3 regions of the Kineococcus sp. R86509 genome follow, and region 2 is predicted to be linked to each of the others. Evidence: predicted binding sites of a transcription regulator. Region 2 holds the regulator's gene; each other region holds the start of a gene.

Region 1 (6,222 bases), 4.2 Mb from region 2:
ATGAGCCCGGCGATCGCGGCCAGGCTGAGCCGGAAGCCCTGCAGCCAGCTCAGCAGCAGGATGACCCCGAAGTTCAGCGCCGCCGCCAGCACGAGGCTGCCGATGGTCACCAGGCCCAGCGCGCGGTACTGGACCAGCGAGTAGGCGACGACGAGGATCAGACCGATCAACCCGGCGAGCAGCCCGTGGCGCAACTGCTCCGAGCCGAGGGTCGCGGAGACCTGCTCCTGGGTCTGCACGACGAACGACACCGGCAGCGCGCCGAACTGGAGCTGCTGGGCCAGCGCCTCGGCACTGGCCTGGGTGAAGTTCCCCTCGATGTCGACGTCGGCGCCGAAGCGCTGGGACACCGTGGGAGCGGTGATGACGAGACCGTCGAGGACCGCGGCGAACTGGTTCTTCGGCGAAGGCAGCGTCGAGATGCGGGTGGTGAGCTTCGAGAAGGCGTCGGCGCCCGCGCTGTTGAACTTCAACCGCACGACCCACTGGCCGGTGTTCACCCCGGAGCTGTTCGTCGCGGTCGTGGCGACCGCGCTGGTGAGCTGCGTGCCCTCGAGCTCGGCCGGGCCCAGGACGTACTTGTACGTGCCGTCCTGGCTGCAGGTGACGAGGACCTTGGTCGGGTCGTCGGCGATGCCCCGTGCGCGCTGGGCCGGGTCGGAGCAGTCCAGGTTCTGGAACAGGGCCGGGAGGTCCGGGATGGTCTGGTAGTTGTCGAAGTCGCTCGCGTCGGTCGGCGAGGCCGCCGGGGTGCCGCTGGGCTGTCCCGGCCCCGGGGTGGGGGTCGGGGTCGCGATGTCGGCGAGCGTCGGGGGCGTCACCGCAGCGGTGGGCGCCTCCGTGGGAGCGGTCGTGGCGGCCTGCAGGGCGGCGGGGGCGGCCGCGCCGTCCGCGCTCTGCGTCGGGTCGGGCGTGGCTGCGCCCGTCGGGGTCGCCGCGTCGGTGGGCGTCGCCCCGTCGGTGGGCGTCGCCCCGTCGGTGGGGTTCGCCGACGCACCGTCGGTGGGCGTGGCCCCGTCCGTGGGGGTGGCCCCCTCGGTGGGCGTGTCGGTGGCGGGCGGGGTGACGGCCTCGTCGAAGAGGACGACCCGCATCCGCATCTGCGCCGACTGCGAGATGAGGTTGAGCTGCTCACGGGTGGCCTGGCCCGGGATGGAGACGGAGATGTTCTGCCCGCCCTGGACGGAGACCTCCGTCTCGCTCAGCCCGGTGGCGTCGACGCGCTGCCGGATGATCTCGGCCGCGCGCTGGACCTGTTCGGTGGGCACCGTCCCGCCGTTGGTCGAACGGGGCGTCAGGACGATCTGCGTCCCGCCCTCGAGGTCGAGGGCCAGACCGGGCGACCACTTCGCGGTGCTCCAGATCGAACCGGCGGCCACCGACGCGAACATCGCGACGACGACGAGGACCAGCACCGCGAGGGTGCGGCCCGGGTGGGGTCGGCGGATGGGCGCACCGCGGCGCACGCGGGGCGGCCGGTTCGGGGACCCGCTGGTGGACGTCGGCCTGTCGTTGGACACTCAATACCTCGGGACGGCGCTCACCGGGTGACGGATGTTCACCCGGTCAGCGCAAGCTTGTCACTGCTAGTGGACGACTGCTGTCTTATCAGTAGTCACTGTGCGCGCGGGGCACCGCCCGCGGTGTCGTCGTCGCGCTTCTGCAGGCTGAGAGCACCGTCGCCCGGGTCCACGCTCTCCTCGAGGGGAGCCACCTCGGTCGGCGCCACCACGCGGGCGACGGCCCGGCGGGTCCACCGGGTCTGCAGGCCGGGGGCGATCTCGAGGACGACCTCGTCACCCTCGATCTCCACGACGGTCCCGAACATGCCCGAGGTCGTCATGACCCTGGCCCCGGGCGCGACCCCGGTCTGCATCTGCTGTTGAGCCTTCTGCTGCTTGCGCGTCCGGCTGAACATGAACACCAACAGGGCGACCATGATCAGCAGGAAGATCAGCTGGCTGCTGCCACCACCCACGACAAAACCTCTCCGCACCGGTGGGATCGACGACTCACCGGTGCTTGCGCCGACCCGGTGCCGGCACGGCCGGGCCAACGCGGTGAGGCCCTGTGAGGTTCCGCAGGGACCCACCCGGGACCGACTCGCCCGTGGAGTCTAGAGGCTCACCCGTCCGGCCCAGCCCAGCGACGCTCAGGGTTGCGAGGGGTCCTCGTCGGTCTCGTCGCCCTCGGGAGCGAACGCCCAGGCCGTCCCCACGGGCGCGTTGCGGGGCGGGGTGAGTCCCAGGTGGGCCCAGGTGTCGGGCAGGGCGATCCGACCCCGCGGGGTCCGTCCCAGCAGCCCCTCGCGCACCAGGAAGGGCTCGGCGACCGTCTCGACGGTCTCGGCCTCCTCCCCCACGACGACGGCCAAGGTCGAGAGACCCACCGGCCCGCCGCCGAAGCGCCGGCACAACGCGTCGAGCACGGCGCGGTCGAGGCGGTCCAGGCCGCGCTCGTCGACCTCGTAGACCTCCAGCGCCGCCCGGGCCGCGTGTCGGTCGACGATCCCCGACCCCCGCACCTGCGCCCAGTCGCGGACCCGGCGCAGCAGCCGGTTGGCGATGCGGGGCGTCCCCCGCGAGCGGCCGCCGATCTCGGCGGCCCCCTCCGCGGTGAGCTGTACCCCGAGCAGGGAAGCGCTGCGGCGCAACACCTGCACGAGCTCCGCGGGCGTGTAGAAGTCGAGGTAGCCGGTGAAGCCGAACCGGTCGCGCAGCGGCGCCGGGAGCAGGCCGGCCCGGGTCGTCGCCCCGACCAGGGTGAACTTCGGCAACTCCAGCGGGATCGCCGTGGCCCCCGCGCCCTTGCCCACGATGACGTCGACGCGGTAGTCCTCCATGGCGATGTAGAGCATCTCCTCGGCCGGGCGGGCCATCCGGTGGATCTCGTCGAGGAACAGCACCTCACCCTCGTCGAGCGAGCTCAGCACCGCCGCGAGGTCCCCCGCGTGCTGGATGGCCGGACCGCTGGACTGGCGCAACGGGGCGCCCATCTCGGAGGCCACGATCATCGCCAGCGTCGTCTTGCCCAGCCCGGGCGGACCGGAGAAGAGGACGTGGTCGCTGGGCATCCCGCGCGCCTTGGCGGCGTCGAGGACGAGCGCGAGCTGCTCCCGCACGACCTTCTGCCCGACGAACTCGTCGAGACCGTGGGGGCGCAGCGCGGACTCGGCGGCGCGCTCGTGCTCGTCGGCCCCCGTCGTCACCAGCCGGTCCTCCATCAGCGACCCGACAGGTGGCGCAGCGCCGCCCGCAGGACGCCCGGCACGTCGAGGTCGTCGTCGAGCACGACCTCCACGACGTCACCGGCCTGCTTGAGCGGGTAACCCAGACCGACCAGGGCCTCGACCACCCGGTCCTTGCGCGCGTCCCCGCCCGAGGGCGAGGCCGCCGGCGCGATCGACCCCGAGGGCGGTCCGAGGCGGTCCCCCAGCTCCAGGCAGATGCGCTGAGCGGTCTTCTTGCCGATGCCCGGCACCCGGACGAGGGCCGCGTGGTCCTCGGAGGCGACGGCCGCGCGGATCCCGTCGGGGCGGTGCACCGCCAGCATGGCCAGCGCCATCTTCGGCCCGACCCCGGAGGCGGTCTGCACGATCTCGAAGACCTCCTTCTCGTCGGCGTCGGCGAAGCCGAACAGCGTCAGGGAGTCCTCGCGCACCACCAACGTGGTGTGCAGCAACGCCTCCTGGCCCACGCGCAGACCGGCCAGCGTGGCGGGCGCGGCCAGGACGAACATCCCCACGCCACCCACCTCCACGACCGCGGAGTCCAGCCGCACCGCGAGCACCTGCCCACGCACCGACGCGATCACCAGCACGACCTCCGAGACACCCGACGAACACTTGTACGAGAGGCTAGACGGCCCCTGCGACACGACCCCTCAGGCGCGCCGCGCGGACCCTGGGGGCAGAGTGCTGCCGTGACCCACGAGAAGACCGCGAACCCCCGCCAGAACGTCACCTTCGACAGCGCCACCGAGTCCGGCCACGCCCACGGCTACCTCCGCGTCCCCGAGTCCGGCAGCGGCCCGGGCGTCATCGTCGTCCAGGAGTGGTGGGGCCTCACCGACCACATCGCCGGCATCGTCGACCGCCTCGCCCGCGAGGGCTTCGTGGCGCTGGCCCCGGACCTCTACGGCGGGCGCACGACCCACGACTCCGCCGAGGCGGCGCAGCTGCTCACCGACCTGCCCGCGCAGGACGCGGCCCGCGACCTGGCCGGGGCCGTCACGTACCTGCTCGACCTGCCCGAGACCACCTCGCAACGCGCCGGGGTCGTCGGCTTCTGCATGGGCGGGGGCTTCGTGCTGACCCTGGCTGCGCAGCAGGGCGACCGGATCGGCGCGGCGGTGCCCTGGTACGGGCTCCCCGGCCCGGACACCGACTACTCCGGCCTGCGGGCGCCGGTGCTGGGCCACTACGGCGCCGAGGACACCTCCGTCCCGCTGGAGGGTGTGCGCGCCACCGAGGCCCGCATCCGCGAGCAGGCGGGGGTCGAGGTGACGATGGAGGTCTACCCGGCCCCGCACGCGTTCTACAACGACGAACGCCCGAGCTACCGGCCCGAGTCGGCCGAGCTGGCCTGGGAGCGCACGACGGCCTTCCTGCGGGGTCGGCTCGCGGCCGAGCGCGCCTGAGCCTCCGCCTCCGCGTAGGCGTTGCGCCGGCCCGTGACGAGGGCGGTGTGCGCGGCGGCCTCCAGTCGGGAGGTCGCCCCGCCCCGCCAGAGGTGGCACAACGCCAGCGCGAGGGCGTCGGCGGCGTCGGCGGGCCGGGGCGGGGCGTCGAGACCGAGGATGCGGGTGACCATGACGGTGACCTGCTCCTTCTCGGCCCGCCCCGACCCGGTCACCGCGGCCTTCACCTCGCTCGGCGTGTGCATCGCCACGGGCAGTCCCCGGCGCGCGGCGGCGACGAGGACCAGACCGGCGGCCTGCGCGGTCCCCATGACGGAACGGACGTTGGCCTGGGCGAAGACGCGTTCGACGGCGACGACGTCGGGGCGGTGGGTGTCGAGCCACTCGTCGAGGCCGTCGCTGATCGCGAGCAGCCGGGAGGCCACGGGATCGGTGGCGGGGGTCCGGATGACGCCGACGCCGACGAGCTCGGCGCGACGTCCGGCGCGGACCGCGTCGATCACCCCGACGCCGCACCGGGTCAGCCCGGGGTCGACCGCTAGAACGCGCACGGCCCCCACGATCGCACGGAGCGGTCGTGGGGGCCGGGAGCCGCGCTCGGGAGCGCTCGGGCGTCGGGGCGGTGGGTCAGGCGTCCTCGAGGGCCGCCATCACGTCGTCGGACACGTCGTAGTTCGCGTAGACGTTCTGCACGTCGTCGCAGTCGTCGAGGACGTCGATGAGACGGAAGACCTTCGTCGCGCCCTCGGCGTCCAGCGGCACCTCGACGCTGGGCACGAAGCTGGCGTCGGCGGAGTCGTACTCGATCCCCGCGGCCTTCAGCGCGTCACGCACGGCGCCGAGGTCGGTCGCCTCGCTGACGACCTCGAAGGTGTCGCCCTGGTCGGTGACCTCCTCGGCCCCGGCCTCGAGCACGGCTTCGAGGACGCCGTCCTCGGTGAGGTCGGTGCCTTCCTTGCCGATGACGACGACACCCTTGCGGGTGAACATGTAGGCCACCGACCCCGGGTCGGCGAGCGAGCCGCCGTTGCGGGTCATCGCCGTCCGGACCTCCATGGCCGCGCGGTTCTTGTTGTCGGTGAGGCACTCGATGAGGAGCGCGACGCCGTTGGGGCCGTAGCCCTCGTACATGATCGTCTGCCAGTCCGCGCCGCCGGCCTCGGCACCAGAGCCGCGCTTGACGGCGCGGTCGATGTTGTCGGCGGGCACGGAGGTCTTCTTCGCCTTCTGGATCGCGTCGAAGAGCGTCGGGTTGCCCGAGACGTCGCCGCCGCCCGTGCGCGCCGCGACCTCGATGTTCTTGATCAGTCGGGCGAAGCTCTTGGCGCGCTTGGCGTCGACGACGGCCTTCTTGTGCTTGGTCGTCGCCCACTTGGAGTGGCCGGACATCTGCTTCCCTCCGCCGTTGCTCTACCTGCTCGAAAAACGTGTGTGCGCTCAGGCCGTCGTCGCCGCCACGCTGTCGCGGACCATCTCCACGAAGTAGCGGTGCACCCGGTCGTCCCCGGTGATCTCCGGGTGGAACGACGTGGCGAGCAGACGACCCTGTCGCACGGCGACGATCCTACCCGCGGCGGGCCCCGC
Region 2 (6,222 bases):
CCTCGCCCGCGTCTCCTCGATGCTGCCGGTGCCCGACGTGGAGATGGACGTGGTCGTGCCCTACGACCGCGGTGAGCTGGTCAACCGGGTCCACACCACCGGCCAGGTGCTCTCCGAGGAGCACACCGCCGAGGGGACCCGGATGCTGGCCCGAGTGCGGCCGCGACTCGCGGCCGAGCTCGAGCAGTACAAGCTGTCCCGCACCGCCTAGCCCGCGGTGCGACACCGCACCGTCCACAGCGCGTCGCCACCGCGACGCGCTGTGGACGGTGACCGTCAGCCGGTCCGGCTCGGGGGAGGATGGTCCCGTGAGCGCTTCGACCGACACCCCCGCCGAGACCAGCGCCGACGCCACCACCGAGGTCGAGGGTCCCGAAGCCGCCCACCTGCTCGACGTCGTCGTCGACGCCCTCGGCGGTCAGCGCCGCGAGGGGCAGGCGCGGATGGCCCAGGCCGTCACCGACGCGATCCGCACCCGTCGCCACCTGCTCGTCCAGGCCGGCACCGGTACCGGCAAGTCGATGGCCTACCTCGTGCCCGCCGTCGCGCACGCCGTGCACGCCGACCGCCGCGTGGTCATCACGACGGCCACGCTCGCCCTGCAGGCCCAGGTCGTGGAGCGCGACCTGCCGCGCCTGGCCGCGGCGATCGCCCCGCAGCTGCACCGCGAACCCACCTGGGAGCTCCTCAAGGGGCGGTCCAACTACCTCTGCCGCAACAAGATCGACGGCGGCTTCCCCACCGACGAGGGCGCGCTCTTCGACATCGCCGCGCCCACCACCGACTCCTCCGCCGGAGCTGACGGCCGGCTGGGCCGCGAGGTCGTCCGGTTGCGCGAGTGGGCGGAGACGACCACGAGCGGCGACCGCGACGAGCTCGACCCCGGGGTCAGCGACCGGGCCTGGAAGCAGGTCTCGGTCTCCGCCCGCGAGTGCCTGGGGTCCCAGCGCTGCCCGGTCGCGGCCGAGTGCTTCTCCGAACGGGTCCGGGCCCGCGCGCGCACCGTCGACGTCGTCGTCACCAACCACGCCATGACGGCCATCGACGCCCTCGAGAGCGGGGGCCAGCTGCTGCCCGAGCACGACGTCCTCGTCGTCGACGAGGCCCACGAGCTGGCCGACCGGGTGACGGCGGTCGCGACGGCGGAGCTGTCCGCCTCGGTGCTGCACGCGGCCTCGCGTCGGCTGCGCCGTTCCGCCGGGATCGTCTCGGAGCACCTCGACGACGCGGCGATCGCCCTCGAGGCCGCCCTGGAGGACGCGCCCCCCGGGCGTCTGGACCGCTGGCCGGACCAGCTCGCCGACGCCGTCGTCGCCGTCCGGGACGCGGCCCGGACCGCGCTGAGCGACCTCAAGGACGCCTCCGAGGGGCAGGGCAAGGAGGAGGACGCCGAGTCCCGCGGGGCGCGTCACCTGGCCCGGGCGGCGGTCCAGGACGTGTTCTCCGTCGCCGAGCGCCTCGCGGAGGACGTCGGCCGGGCCGCCCAGGACAGCTACGACGTCGCCTGGGTGACCGCGGGCTTCGGCCCGGCCTCCCGTGCGCCGTCCCTGCACATCGCGCCCCTGTCGGTGGCGGGTCTGCTGCGGGAGAAGCTGTTCGCCGAACGCACCGTCGTCGCGACCTCGGCGACACTCACCCTCGGCGGTTCCTTCGACCCCGTCGCGGGCGCCTTCGGCCTCAAGGGGGAGAAGGGCTCGAAGACGCCGTGGACGGGGGTCGACGTGGGCAGCCCCTTCGACTACCCGAAGCAGGGGATCCTCTACGTCGCCCGGCACCTGCCGCCGCCGGGTCGGGCGGGTTCCACCGACGCCGTCTACGACGAGCTCGCCGCACTGGTCGAGGCGGCCGGGGGACGGACCCTCGGGCTGTTCTCCAGTCGCAAGGGAGCCGAGGAGGCCGCCGAGGCGCTGCGCAAGCGGCTGGGGACCCCGATCCTCTGCCAGGGCGACGACCGGTTGCCCAAGCTCGTCCGGGACTTCACCGACGATCCCGCGACCTCGCTGTTCGGGACGATGTCGCTGTGGCAGGGCGTCGACGTGCCGGGACCCAGCTGTTCCCTCGTCGTCATCGACCGCATCCCCTTCCCCCGACCCGACGACCCGCTGATGTCGGCCCGCGCGCGGGCCGTCGACGCGGCCGGCGGCAACGGGTTCGTGTCCGTCTCGGCGGCCCACGCCGCGGTGCGCCTGGCCCAGGGGGCGGGGCGGTTGATCCGGGCCACCGGTGACCGCGGTGTCGTCGCGGTGCTCGACTCGCGGCTCGCGACGGCCCGCTACGGCGGGTTCCTGCGCGACAGCCTGCCCGACTTCTGGTCCACCACCTCGACCCCGACCGTGCTGGAGGCGTTGCGGCGTCTGGGTAGCGGTGGCTGACGCCGTGCGTCCGGGGTGGCATGCTCGTGAGGTGGCCACCGTCGGCTTCCTGCACACCGCGCACGCCCACGTGCGCGCCTTCCGCGATCTCCTGAACGAGCGGGACGACACCGTCGCCGACCGCCACCTCGTCGACACGGGCCTGCTCACCACGGCGCGGGACCACGGGATCGACAGCGTCCGTCCGGCGCTGGCGGACCGGTTGCGCCGGCTGGTGGGGGAGGGCGCGGACGTCGTCGTGTGCACCTGCTCGACCGTCGGCCCCACGGCCAAGTCCGTCGGTGCCGAGATGGGTCTGCGCGTCGTCCGGGTCGACCGCCCGATGGCCGAGGCCGCCGTCCTGGCCGGGCGGCGGATCGCCGTCGTGAGCTCGCTGGACGAGGCCGCGGCGACCGTGCTGCCGCTGCTGCGCGAGTGCGCGGAGACCACCGGTCGGGCCGTGCAGCTGATCGAGGTCCGCTGCCCGGACACCTGGTCGTCCTTCGAGTCCGGTGACGTCCTGACCTACACGACCGGGGTCGCGGAGGCCGTCCGGACCCAGGTGCGGGCGCTCGACCCGCCCGTGGACGTCGTCGTCCTGGCTCAGGCGAGCATGGTCGACGCGGCGCCGTTGCTGCGCGACCTGCACGTGCCGGTCCTCACCTCGCCCCGGTTGGCGATCGAGGCGGCCGTCGAACTGGTGACCTCGCTCAGAGGCTTCGCAGCACGGCCGTGACCTTGCCGAGGATCGTCGCCTCGTCGCCGTCGATCGGGGCGAAGAGGGGGTTGCGGGGCATCAGCTGGACGTGACCGTCCTTGCGCTGCAGCACCTTCACCGTCGCCTCGCCGTCGATCATGGCGGCCACGACGTCGCCGTTCTCGGCCGTCGGCTGCTGGCGCACGACCACCCAGTCGCCGTCGCAGATGGCGGCGTCGATCATCGACTCCCCGACGACCCTGAGCATGAAGTGCTCGCCGGCGCCGACGAGCTGCGCGGGGAGCGCGAAGACGTCCTCGACCAGCTCCTCGGCGAGGATCGGGCCACCGGCGGCGATCCGGCCGACGACCGGGACGTAGCGCGGACGCGGGCGGCCGTCGGCCGCGGTGGCCTCGAACCCGTCGATGGTGCCGCGGGCCGACGCCGGCGAGACGACCTCGAGCGTCCGCGGACGGCGCGGGTCCTTGCGCAGGTAGCCCAGCTTCTCGAGGGTCTTCACCTGGTGCGCAACGCTGCTGGGGCTGGTGAGGCCGACGGCCTGGCCGATCTCGCGCATGCTCGGCGGGTAACCCCGCTGCTCGACGCACTCCTGGATGGCGGCGAGCACCCGACGCTGGCGGTGGGTGAGTCCGTCGCGGCCGTAGGGACCGTCGGGGAAGTGGTGGACCGAGGCCATCGGCGCCACCTGTCCGGTGTCGCCGGATCCGTCCAGCACGTCGGCCACGTCACTCTCCCTGTCGTTCCGCGTGAGTCGTACGACCGGGCCCCGTCCTGGGGTCCGATCCACGTCACGGTAGTCATCCGGGGGGCGAGGATCAAACACGTGTTCGAACCGGCGTGTCGGGGCACCACCGGACGACGCCGCCCCGCGGGGTGCGGGACGGCGCCGGTGGGTCCGGAGGCGGGGCGGATCAGGCGAGGGTGAAGTGGCTGACGAGCTCGCTGAGTTCGTTGGCGGTGCGGGAGACCTCGCCGGCGGTGGTGGCCGTGTGAGTCGCCCCCGCCGTGGTCTGGTCCGCCGCGGCGGCGATGCCGGAGATGTTCAGCGCGATCTCCTGACTCCCCGAGGACACCTCGGTGACGTTGCGCACCATCTCCGACGTCGTCGCGGACTGCTCCTCCACCGCCGCGGCGATGGTGGCCTGCAGGCCGTCGATGCGGGCGATGACCTCACTGATGCCGCTGATGGCGAACGCGGCCTCGGTCGCGTCAGCCTGGGTGGCCGCCACCCGGGTGGTGATGGACTCGGTGGCCCGGGCGGTCTGCTGGGCCAGTTCCTTCACCTCTCCGGCGACGACGGCGAAGCCCTTGCCCATCTCCCCCGCGCGGGCGGCTTCGATGGTGGCGTTGAGGGCGAGGAGGTTGGTCTGCTCGGCGATGGAGGTGATGAGTTTGACGACGTCGCCGATCTCGCGGGAGGAGGCGGAGAGGCGGTCCAGGATCTCCGAGGCCTGCGACGCGCTGGAGACGGCGTCGGCGGAGACCGAGGAGGCCTCGGCGGTGGAGGTGGCGATCTCGCGGATCGCGGCGGTCATCTCCTCCCCGGCCGCGGCGACGGTGCCGATGTTGGCGGAGATCTCCTCGGTGGCGGCGGAGACGACCTGGGTCTGGGTGGCGGATTCCTCGGCGCCGGAGGAGAGCTGGGTGGCGACGGTGGTGAGTTCCTCGGAGGAGCCGGCGAGGGTGGCGGCGGAGTCGGAGATGCGGCGCATGGTGGTGTTGAGGCGGTCCATGGTCACGTCGAGGGCGGCACCGACGCGGCCGACCTCGTCGGTGGTGGTGGAGCCGACGCGCTGGTCGAGGCGGCCGTCGGCGAGGCCCTGGACGACGGTGAGGGTGCGAGCCAGGGGGCGGGCGATGGAGCGGGAGATGACGACGGCGACGACGGCGGCGATCGCGAGGGCGACCGCGCCGATGACCAGCAGCATCACGACGGCGGCGTGGTAGTCGGCGGAGCCGGCGGTGGCCATGGCGGCCGCGGCGTCCTTCTCGTGCTTGGCCGCGGTGGCCAGCAGCGGCAGCAGCTGGTCGGTGACGGGGGTCGTCGTGGTGCTGCGCCGGGCGACGAAGCCGGCACGGTCGTTGTTGCGGACCAGGGTCACGAGCTCGACCCGCGCCGCGCGGTACTGCTTGACGAGGTCTTCGATCCGGGCCCGGTCCGCGGCCGGGGTGGCCGGGCTGGAGGCCTGGTAGGCGCTCCACGCCTGGTCGTAGGCCGTGTCGTCCTCGCCCATCTTGGTCAGCGACGCCTCGGTGGCCTTCGGGTCGTCGTTGATCGCGGCGTTGACGATGTCCATCCGCAGGGTGAGGAAGGAGGTGCGGACCTCGCCCAGCGTCTGCACCGAGGCCACGCCGCTGGAGGAGACGGTGTCCAGGTTGGCCTGCGAGGAGCCGAGGCGGTTGAGGCCGACGGCGACGACGACGGCCAGCAGGAGGCAGACGACGCCGAAGCCGGCGAAGAGCTTGGGGGCGACGTTCAGATCGCGCAGTGCCTTCATGGCTGGGCCTTCCAGAGGGTTCTCGCGCGGCGCGGGGTGGGGAACGTGCCGAGGGCGCAGGGCGGAGCAGGCGGGTGAGGTCGTCGTGTCCATCGGCGGCACGGCCGGGGTCCTGAGGTGCGCCGGGAGGAGGCTGGGAGTCCGTTGTGCGTCGTGGTCCCGGTGCCTAGCGTGGTGCGCATGTGTCGCAACATCCGTCAGCTGCACAACTTCGAGCCGCCCGCCACGGCGGAGGAGGTCCAGGCCGCGGCGCTGCAGTACGTGCGCAAGGTGGCCGGGTCGACCCGGCCGTCGGTGCGCAACCAGGAGGCGTTCGACCGGGCGGTGACCGCGGTCGCGCACGCGACGCAGCACCTGCTCGAGGACCTGGTGACGACGGCGCCGCCCAGGGACCGGGAGGTCGAGGCCGCCCGGGCGAAGGAACGCAGCGCACGGCGCTTCGCGTCCTGACCCTCGGCCCCCGGAGCGTTCGCGCAGGTCAGCGCACGTGTCGGAGGCCGGTGGCAGCGTCTGTCGACGTCACCCCCGGGAACGCGGGGGTTGCGCGCCCCCGTTCGAACGGTGGTAGAACAGACGCGCACGGTCGAACACCCGTTCGACGGTGCGCCACTCGTTGGAGGTCTCTGCTCGTGAGCGCCACCGCCCTCGCCCTGCC
Region 3 (6,222 bases), 4.0 Mb from region 2:
CGTTCGACGAGGTCGAAGAAGACGTCGAGGCGTTCCTCCCCCAACCCGCTGCGCCGCAGCTCGGGCAGCTCGGCGATGGCGTTGCGGGCGTCGCGGGCGCGCAGGTGCGGGAACGCCGTGGCGATGGCGTCCACCTCCCCCGGCGGCAGACCCAGCGCCGCACCGACGTCGCGGACGGCGTGGCGCACCCGGTAGCTGTCCATCATCGAGACGCAGGTGACGCGCTCGCCGCCGAAGCGGTCGAGGATCGCCTCGTAGACGTCCTCGCGGCGGGCGGACTCGACGTCGAGGTCGATGTCGGGCAGCTGCCCACGGCGGGGGTTCAGGAACCGTTCCATGAGCAGGCCGTGCTCGAGGGGTTCGACGTCGGAGATCCCCAGCAGGTGGTTGACCAGGCTGCCCGCACCGGACCCGCGGGCCGCGACCCGGACGTGCAGGGACCGGGTGAGGTCGCAGACGTCGGCGACGGTGAGGAAGTAGCTGGCGAAACCGACCTTCCCGATGATGTCGAGCTCCTCGTCGAGGCGGCGACGGACCGTGGCCTCGAGCTTGAGGTCGGCGCCGGGGTAGCGCCGGGAGATGCCCGCCTCGGAGCGTTGCCGCAGGACGGCGATCGCCTCGACGTCCGGCGCCAGCCCCAGGGCCTCCCGGTCGGGCAGGTGGTGGGCGCCGATGCCGAGGTCGGTGGCCGGGTCGAGGCGGAGACGCTCGGCCAGGGTCGTCGTGGCGTTCAGGAGTTCCGCGGCCCAGCCGAGGTCGCCGGCGGCACGGGCGACGTCGGCCGCCGTCCGGACCATGTCGGCCGTGGGCAGCAGGTGCCCCTGTCCCGTCGTCCGGTCCAGGTGCCGGGTGCCCAGCGGGACGAGCCGGCGGATCGCGTCGAGCAGGTCGGCGGTGGGTGCCCCGTCGGTTCCGGCGGAGCGGACGGCGGCGGTGAGGACGACGGGAACCCCGACCTCCTGGGCCAGGCCCAGCATCCGGGCGGCGTGCTCGACGCTGCCCGCCGTTCCCGGTGGGGCGTGGTGGCAGACCACCTCGACGTGCAGCGAACCGACGGGCAGCCGGTCCCGCCACCGCTGCAGGACGGACCGGGCGAGGTCGTCGCGACGGGCGAGCACCGCCCGCCCGAGTTCGGACCCCGGGCCCAGCAGCACGACCAGCGCCGGACGACCCGAGGTGTCGACGGCGTTCGCCGCGACGAGTTCGAGGCTGCTGATCGGGGCTCCGCGCACCCCGCCGAGGTGGGTCTCGCTCACCAGCCGGCACAACCCCGCCCAGCCGCGAGCGGCGCCGGCGCCGTCGGCGCCGAGGGCGAGCACGGTGACCCGGGGCAGCCGGGGGTCGACGACCGCCCCACCGCGGGTGGGGTTGCCGGAGGTGGTGCGGCGCACTGCGACCGAGGGGTCGGCCCAGGCCGGCAGACCGTCGACCAGCCCGCTGGGGGCGGTGGCGAGGTCGACGCCGAGAGCGGGGGTGATCCCCGCCTCGCTGCAGGCGCGCACGAACTTCACGGCGCCGTAGAGACCGTCGCGGTCGGTGAGGGCGAGGGTCGCCATGTCGAGTTCGGCGGCCCGGGTGACCAGAGCGGTCGGGGTCGAGGTGCCGTAGCGCAGCGAGTAGCCGGAGGCCACGTGCAGGTGCGTGAACGGGGAGTTCGAGGGTGCGGTGGTGCGCATGGGGACGTCCTTCGAGAACGCGCCCGTGGGGAAGGCCGAGCGGAGTGGTGCGAGGTGCTGGGTCGCGGGCGCGTCCGCCGGTGGTCGCCCGCGGCGTTCAGCCGGCCAGCGGGAGGGCGCTGAGCCCGAGCAACGATTCCACGACGCGGTGGAACTGCTCGGCGTCGGCGAGGAGTTCCTCGGCGGCAGCCTCGTCGACGACACCGGTCCGGCCGGCCTCGACCGCGGAACGCAGCGGGGCGGTCGCGGCGAACCGCTCGGCCCACTCCTGCAGGGCGGGGTCGAAGGCGGGGAGCATCTCCCAGACGCTGCGGGGGCCGCTGCGCCGGGGGCTGGTGGGACGTCCGTGGACGGCGACGAGGGCGGCGCCCGCGCGCAGGGCGGCGAGGTGGGCGTGGACGTAGCGCTCGGCGGTGTCGTCGGAGCGCAGGGCGACGAGCAGTTCGTCCTCGCAGCGCTCGAGCAGGTCGAGAGCTGCGGTGGTCAGCGGGCGCGGGAGACCCTGGGGGACGTCGAGGGTGGCGGGCATCGCGTTCTCCTCCGTGATCGGTCGGTCTGGTGCGGTGCGGTGAGGTCGGGCGGCGGTTCAGTCGCTGACGCGCAGCAACTGCCAGCCGTCCGATCCGTCAGGAGAAGGAGTAGCAGCGCCCTCCGACACAGCCGCCGTTCCGGGCGGGACGCGGCGGGCGAGGTCGTAGACACCGACCGCACCGGAGCGCCCGACGCTGGCCTCGACGCGGAAGACCTCGCGTTCGAGGTCGCCGATCTCGAGGACGGGACGGACCGCGGTCGCCGTGCCACCGCCCGTCGGGCCGTCCCCGTGGACGGCGGCGACGGCCGGGTGCTCCCACCAGGCGCTGCGTTCACGCCACCGGGACAGGACCGTGCGCACGACGTAGAGCCGTCCGTGCCAGACGAACTGGACGGGTTCGTCGGGCGCCTCCCCCACCGCACCGGACCGGACGTGGACCTCGTCGAAGAACCGTCGCACCGCTGTCACCTTCCCCACTCGAGCCGGCGCTGCGGTGGATCACCCGCAGCGCGGCGAGCCGGGGGAAGCGGCCCGCGACGACACACCCGGAGCGCGGCCCGCGGAGCTTCCCCTCCCCCCGGACCGCGCCACCGGGCGGTCACCACGTTCGAACACCGGTTCGAACGCAACTTGAAGCTACACCACCCCACTCAGGGGTCGTCAACGGCGAACCGGGTCATCCACAGAGCGGAGAGTCCCTCCCCAGGGACGGAGGGTGAGCTCTCGCGAGAGGTCACCCGAACGGCCGACAGGTTGTCCACAGACGCCGTCCGGCGGTGCCTGCGAGAGCCCCGGCCGTGCGACCGTGCCGCAGTGATCCAGCTCCACCGCGCCGCCGCACCCCTCGTCACGCTCGCCGCGACCAGCCTGCTCGTCGGGTGTTCGAACGAGACCGTCGCCGCACCTATCGCGAGTTCCACGACCACCGCGACGAGCGGACCCGTCGCGACCCCGACGCCGTCGGAGACTGCCCTCGCGGCGCCGACCTCGGTCGCGACGGCGGAGTTCCCGCTCCCGGAGCAGGATGACCTGAGCCGGACGTTCACGGTGGACGGAGCCGGGACGTTCGCGGCCTACTTCACACGGGTCCTGAACTACTCACGTGCGACCGGGAACCCCGCACTGCTGCGGTCGATCTCGGATCCTGATTGCGGGGGTTGCACCTACTACGCCGAAGTAATCGACGAATACCGCACCAAGGGTTACACCTCGAAAGGTTTTCTACTGCAGTTCACCGGTACCCGAGTCGAGTCCTGGGATCCCGAGGACGGCAAGATCAGTTTGACGGTCACCATGACTCGACCAGCCTTCGAAACCACCGACCGCGACGGGAGCATCCTCGGTTCCGCCCCAGCAGAATCAGATGCAGAAGCGCGGATCGACTTGAAGTGGTTCGAGGGCCACTGGGTCGTATGGGAGGTGGAATGAAAGTCAAGCGATTCACACTCACAGTAGGAACTACCCTGATCTTGAATCCACTACTCCTCGCAGTTTCTTCGGCCTCCGCCGCACCCCCCACATCCAGTGGATTCACTCAAGGCGATGAAGTCGCGGTGGGGGTAACTCGGACGAACAGGGGCGGATGGGACCAGAATCCCGGGAGCAGGAAAGCCCACCAAGGACCCCCGGTCCAGGTCTCCAAGACCCCCGCCTGCGGCCGCAACGGTCCGGAAGGCTCCTTCGGGTCCGACACCTGCCGGGCCTCCATCGCGAACTGCCCGCCCGGGCAGTTCCTCGTCACCACCTGGACCCGGACCGGCGACGACATCCGCTGGGTCAACCAGGGGAACTCCTGCACGACCGACGCAACCACCGCAGAACCCGTCGTCCTGCCGACCGTCACCGAGGCCGACCTGCGCCGCGTCCCGCTGCCCGCGAGCCCGGTGAACCTCCAACCCGACGGCGGAGAGGCTCTGCTCAACGTCCCGCTGATCCTGCACACCACCACGGGGACGGTCACCCGGGACACCACCGTCCTGGGCTACCCGGTCACCATCCGCGCCACGCCGACGAGCTGGACGTGGACGTTGGGCGACGGTTCCACCCTGGGGCCCACCGAGGACCCCGGAAACCCCTACCCCCACCAGAGCCTCACCCACACGTACACCGCAGCGGGCGACCGGGAGATCACCCTCACCACCACCTACACCGGCGAGTACACGATCGCGGGACTCCCCTACCGAGCCATCGACGGCACCGCCTCGGTGTCGTCCGCACCGACCCCGGTCCACGTCCTCACGGGATCCGCCGTCCTCACGCGCTGACCTGCACGAACGTCTCCCGGACGCTCGGCGCGACGGGGCGCGCGAACCGGCCTACCGTGGTGGTGCATGAGGTGGACGGTGCTGCAGGAGACTCCTGGGAACGGGGGGCCGACCACCGCCACGCCCCCCGCCGTGGAGGCCACCGCGACCGCTCTCGTCGACCTGGGCGGCGCGGGTGAGGTCCTCGAAGTACCGGCGACCCTGCGCAACCCGGCCGAGCTCGCGGAACACCTCGGGGTCCCGCTCGCCGCCGTGGCGACCACCGCCGTGCTGAAGACCCGGGACGGCAGGCACCTGCTGGTCGTGGCCTCCGCGACGCACCCGATCTTCCTGCCCACCCTCGCCGGCGTGCTCAGCGAACCGGAACTCCGGTGGGACGACGACTCGGAAGTGCTGCGCCGCACCGGATCCGTCCTGGGATCGGCGTCACCCATCGGACTCACCGCGGAACTACCGACCTTCGTGGACGTGGCCCTGGCCCCGTACCCGGCGATCTGGGTCCCGGCCGGACACCCGCACGCGGTGTTCCGCACCCGCTACGACGAGCTCCTCCGCCTCACCAGCGGGCACCCCGTCGAGATCGGATGACCGAACTCCTCGAGGGGTTCGCCGTCCACCACACCGGGTCCACCGCCTCCGAGGCACCGGTCCTCGTCCTCGTCCACGGCCTCGGCGGCGCCGCGAGCACGTGGGCCCCCCTCGTCCCGCACCTCGCCACCGACCACCGCCTCATCGTCGTCGAGCTCCCGGGGCACGGGATCGGTCCGGCGATCGACAGCGCGCAGATGAGCCCCCGGGCGCTGGGTGCCCGGCTGCACCGGCTCACCGCCACCCTCGCGAACCGGCAGGGACGCACCGTCCACCTGGTCGGGCACTCCCTCGGCGGCTGGATCTGCCTGGAGGCCGCGGCGGAACCCGGGGCCCGCGACACCATCGCCAGCGTCACCGCCTTCACCCCCGCGGGGCTCTGGACCACTCCCCGCCGACGGCCGCCGCTGCTGCCGACCGGTCAGCAGTTCGCCCGCCTCGCCGGCCGATTCCCGAGTGGACTCGTCACGACGAGGATCGGGCGGACGCTGGCCCTCGGGGCGACCAGCACCGCACCCCGCCGCCTGCCGGCCGAGGTCGTGCGCGCGGCCGTGCGCTCCATCGCCGCCGCACCCGGGTACGCCGGCGCGGACGCCGGCATCGCGAGCGGGGCGTTCACCCGGGGCGGTGCGGTGCTCGTCCCGGTGACGGTCGTGACGGGGCTGCGGGACCGGGTGCTGCCGCCGTCGTTCGTGGTGCGGGCCTGCGCGCCACCGCAGACGCACTGGCTGGAGTGGGAGGACTGCGGTCACGTCCCGGTGTGGGACCGGCCCGCGGACTGCGCCACCGTCGTCCGCGACCGGCTGCGCACCGCGTAGCCTCAGCGCGTGCCCACCCCTGAGATCGTCACGCTCGACGTCTGGAAGGTTGCGGCGCAGACCGTTCCGCGGGCGCTGTGGCGGATGGCCGTGGACCGCCGGACGGTGACGCGACTGCCGGGAGCGCAGTTCGCGAAGCTCCTGGGCACCGGTGACGGCACGACCTTCACGGTCCGCGACGCGGACCCGCTGCACTGGGCCGTCCTGGTCGCCTGGAACTCCCGGGCCGACGCCGACCGCTACGAGGACTCCCGGCCGGTCCGGGCCTGGCGGGGTTTCGCCGCCGAGCGGTTGCAGGTCCGCCTGGCCCCGCTGAGCAGCCGCGGCAGCTGGTCCGGGCGCGA

Evidence for each region. Region 2 encodes LexA, which represses DNA repair genes until DNA is damaged. Its sites were predicted from a motif close to TCGAACANNTGTTCGA; they were not measured.
Region 1: the regulator LexA is predicted to act here: its motif matches at 3,837-3,852, upstream of ruvA (Holliday junction branch migration protein RuvA).
Region 3: the regulator LexA is predicted to act here: its motif matches at 2,816-2,831, upstream of SJY07_RS03220 (DUF6504 family protein).

Annotation. Positions count from the first base shown of each region.
Region 1 covers NZ_JAXHCE010000001.1:462,570-468,791, forward strand. Annotated here, with positions in the region: gene secD (protein translocase subunit SecD) at 1-1,520, opposite strand, end outside; gene yajC (preprotein translocase subunit YajC) at 1,616-1,978, opposite strand; gene ruvB (Holliday junction branch migration DNA helicase RuvB) at 2,153-3,223, opposite strand; gene ruvA (Holliday junction branch migration protein RuvA) at 3,223-3,813, opposite strand; gene SJY07_RS02265 (dienelactone hydrolase family protein) at 3,922-4,638, shown strand; gene ruvC (crossover junction endodeoxyribonuclease RuvC) at 4,557-5,189, opposite strand; gene SJY07_RS02275 (YebC/PmpR family DNA-binding transcriptional regulator) at 5,266-6,027, opposite strand; gene pdxT (pyridoxal 5'-phosphate synthase glutaminase subunit PdxT) at 6,076-6,222, opposite strand, start outside.
Region 2 covers NZ_JAXHCE010000001.1:4,653,726-4,659,947, forward strand. Annotated here, with positions in the region: gene hflX (GTPase HflX) at 1-211, shown strand, start outside; gene SJY07_RS22705 (ATP-dependent DNA helicase) at 309-2,372, shown strand; gene SJY07_RS22710 (aspartate/glutamate racemase family protein) at 2,404-3,087, shown strand; gene lexA (transcriptional repressor LexA) at 3,062-3,793, opposite strand; gene SJY07_RS22720 (methyl-accepting chemotaxis protein) at 3,981-5,567, opposite strand; gene SJY07_RS22725 (DUF2277 domain-containing protein) at 5,748-6,017, shown strand; gene SJY07_RS22730 (hypothetical protein) at 6,197-6,222, shown strand, end outside.
Region 3 covers NZ_JAXHCE010000001.1:665,659-671,880, forward strand. Annotated here, with positions in the region: gene SJY07_RS03210 (DNA polymerase III subunit alpha) at 1-1,676, opposite strand, end outside; gene SJY07_RS03215 (SAV_6107 family HEPN domain-containing protein) at 1,774-2,205, opposite strand; gene SJY07_RS03220 (DUF6504 family protein) at 2,263-2,667, opposite strand; gene SJY07_RS03225 (DUF6318 family protein) at 3,022-3,636, shown strand; gene SJY07_RS03230 (PKD domain-containing protein) at 3,762-4,472, shown strand; gene SJY07_RS03235 (aminoacyl-tRNA deacylase) at 4,539-5,060, shown strand; gene SJY07_RS03240 (alpha/beta fold hydrolase) at 5,057-5,878, shown strand; gene SJY07_RS03245 (monooxygenase) at 5,888-6,222, shown strand, end outside.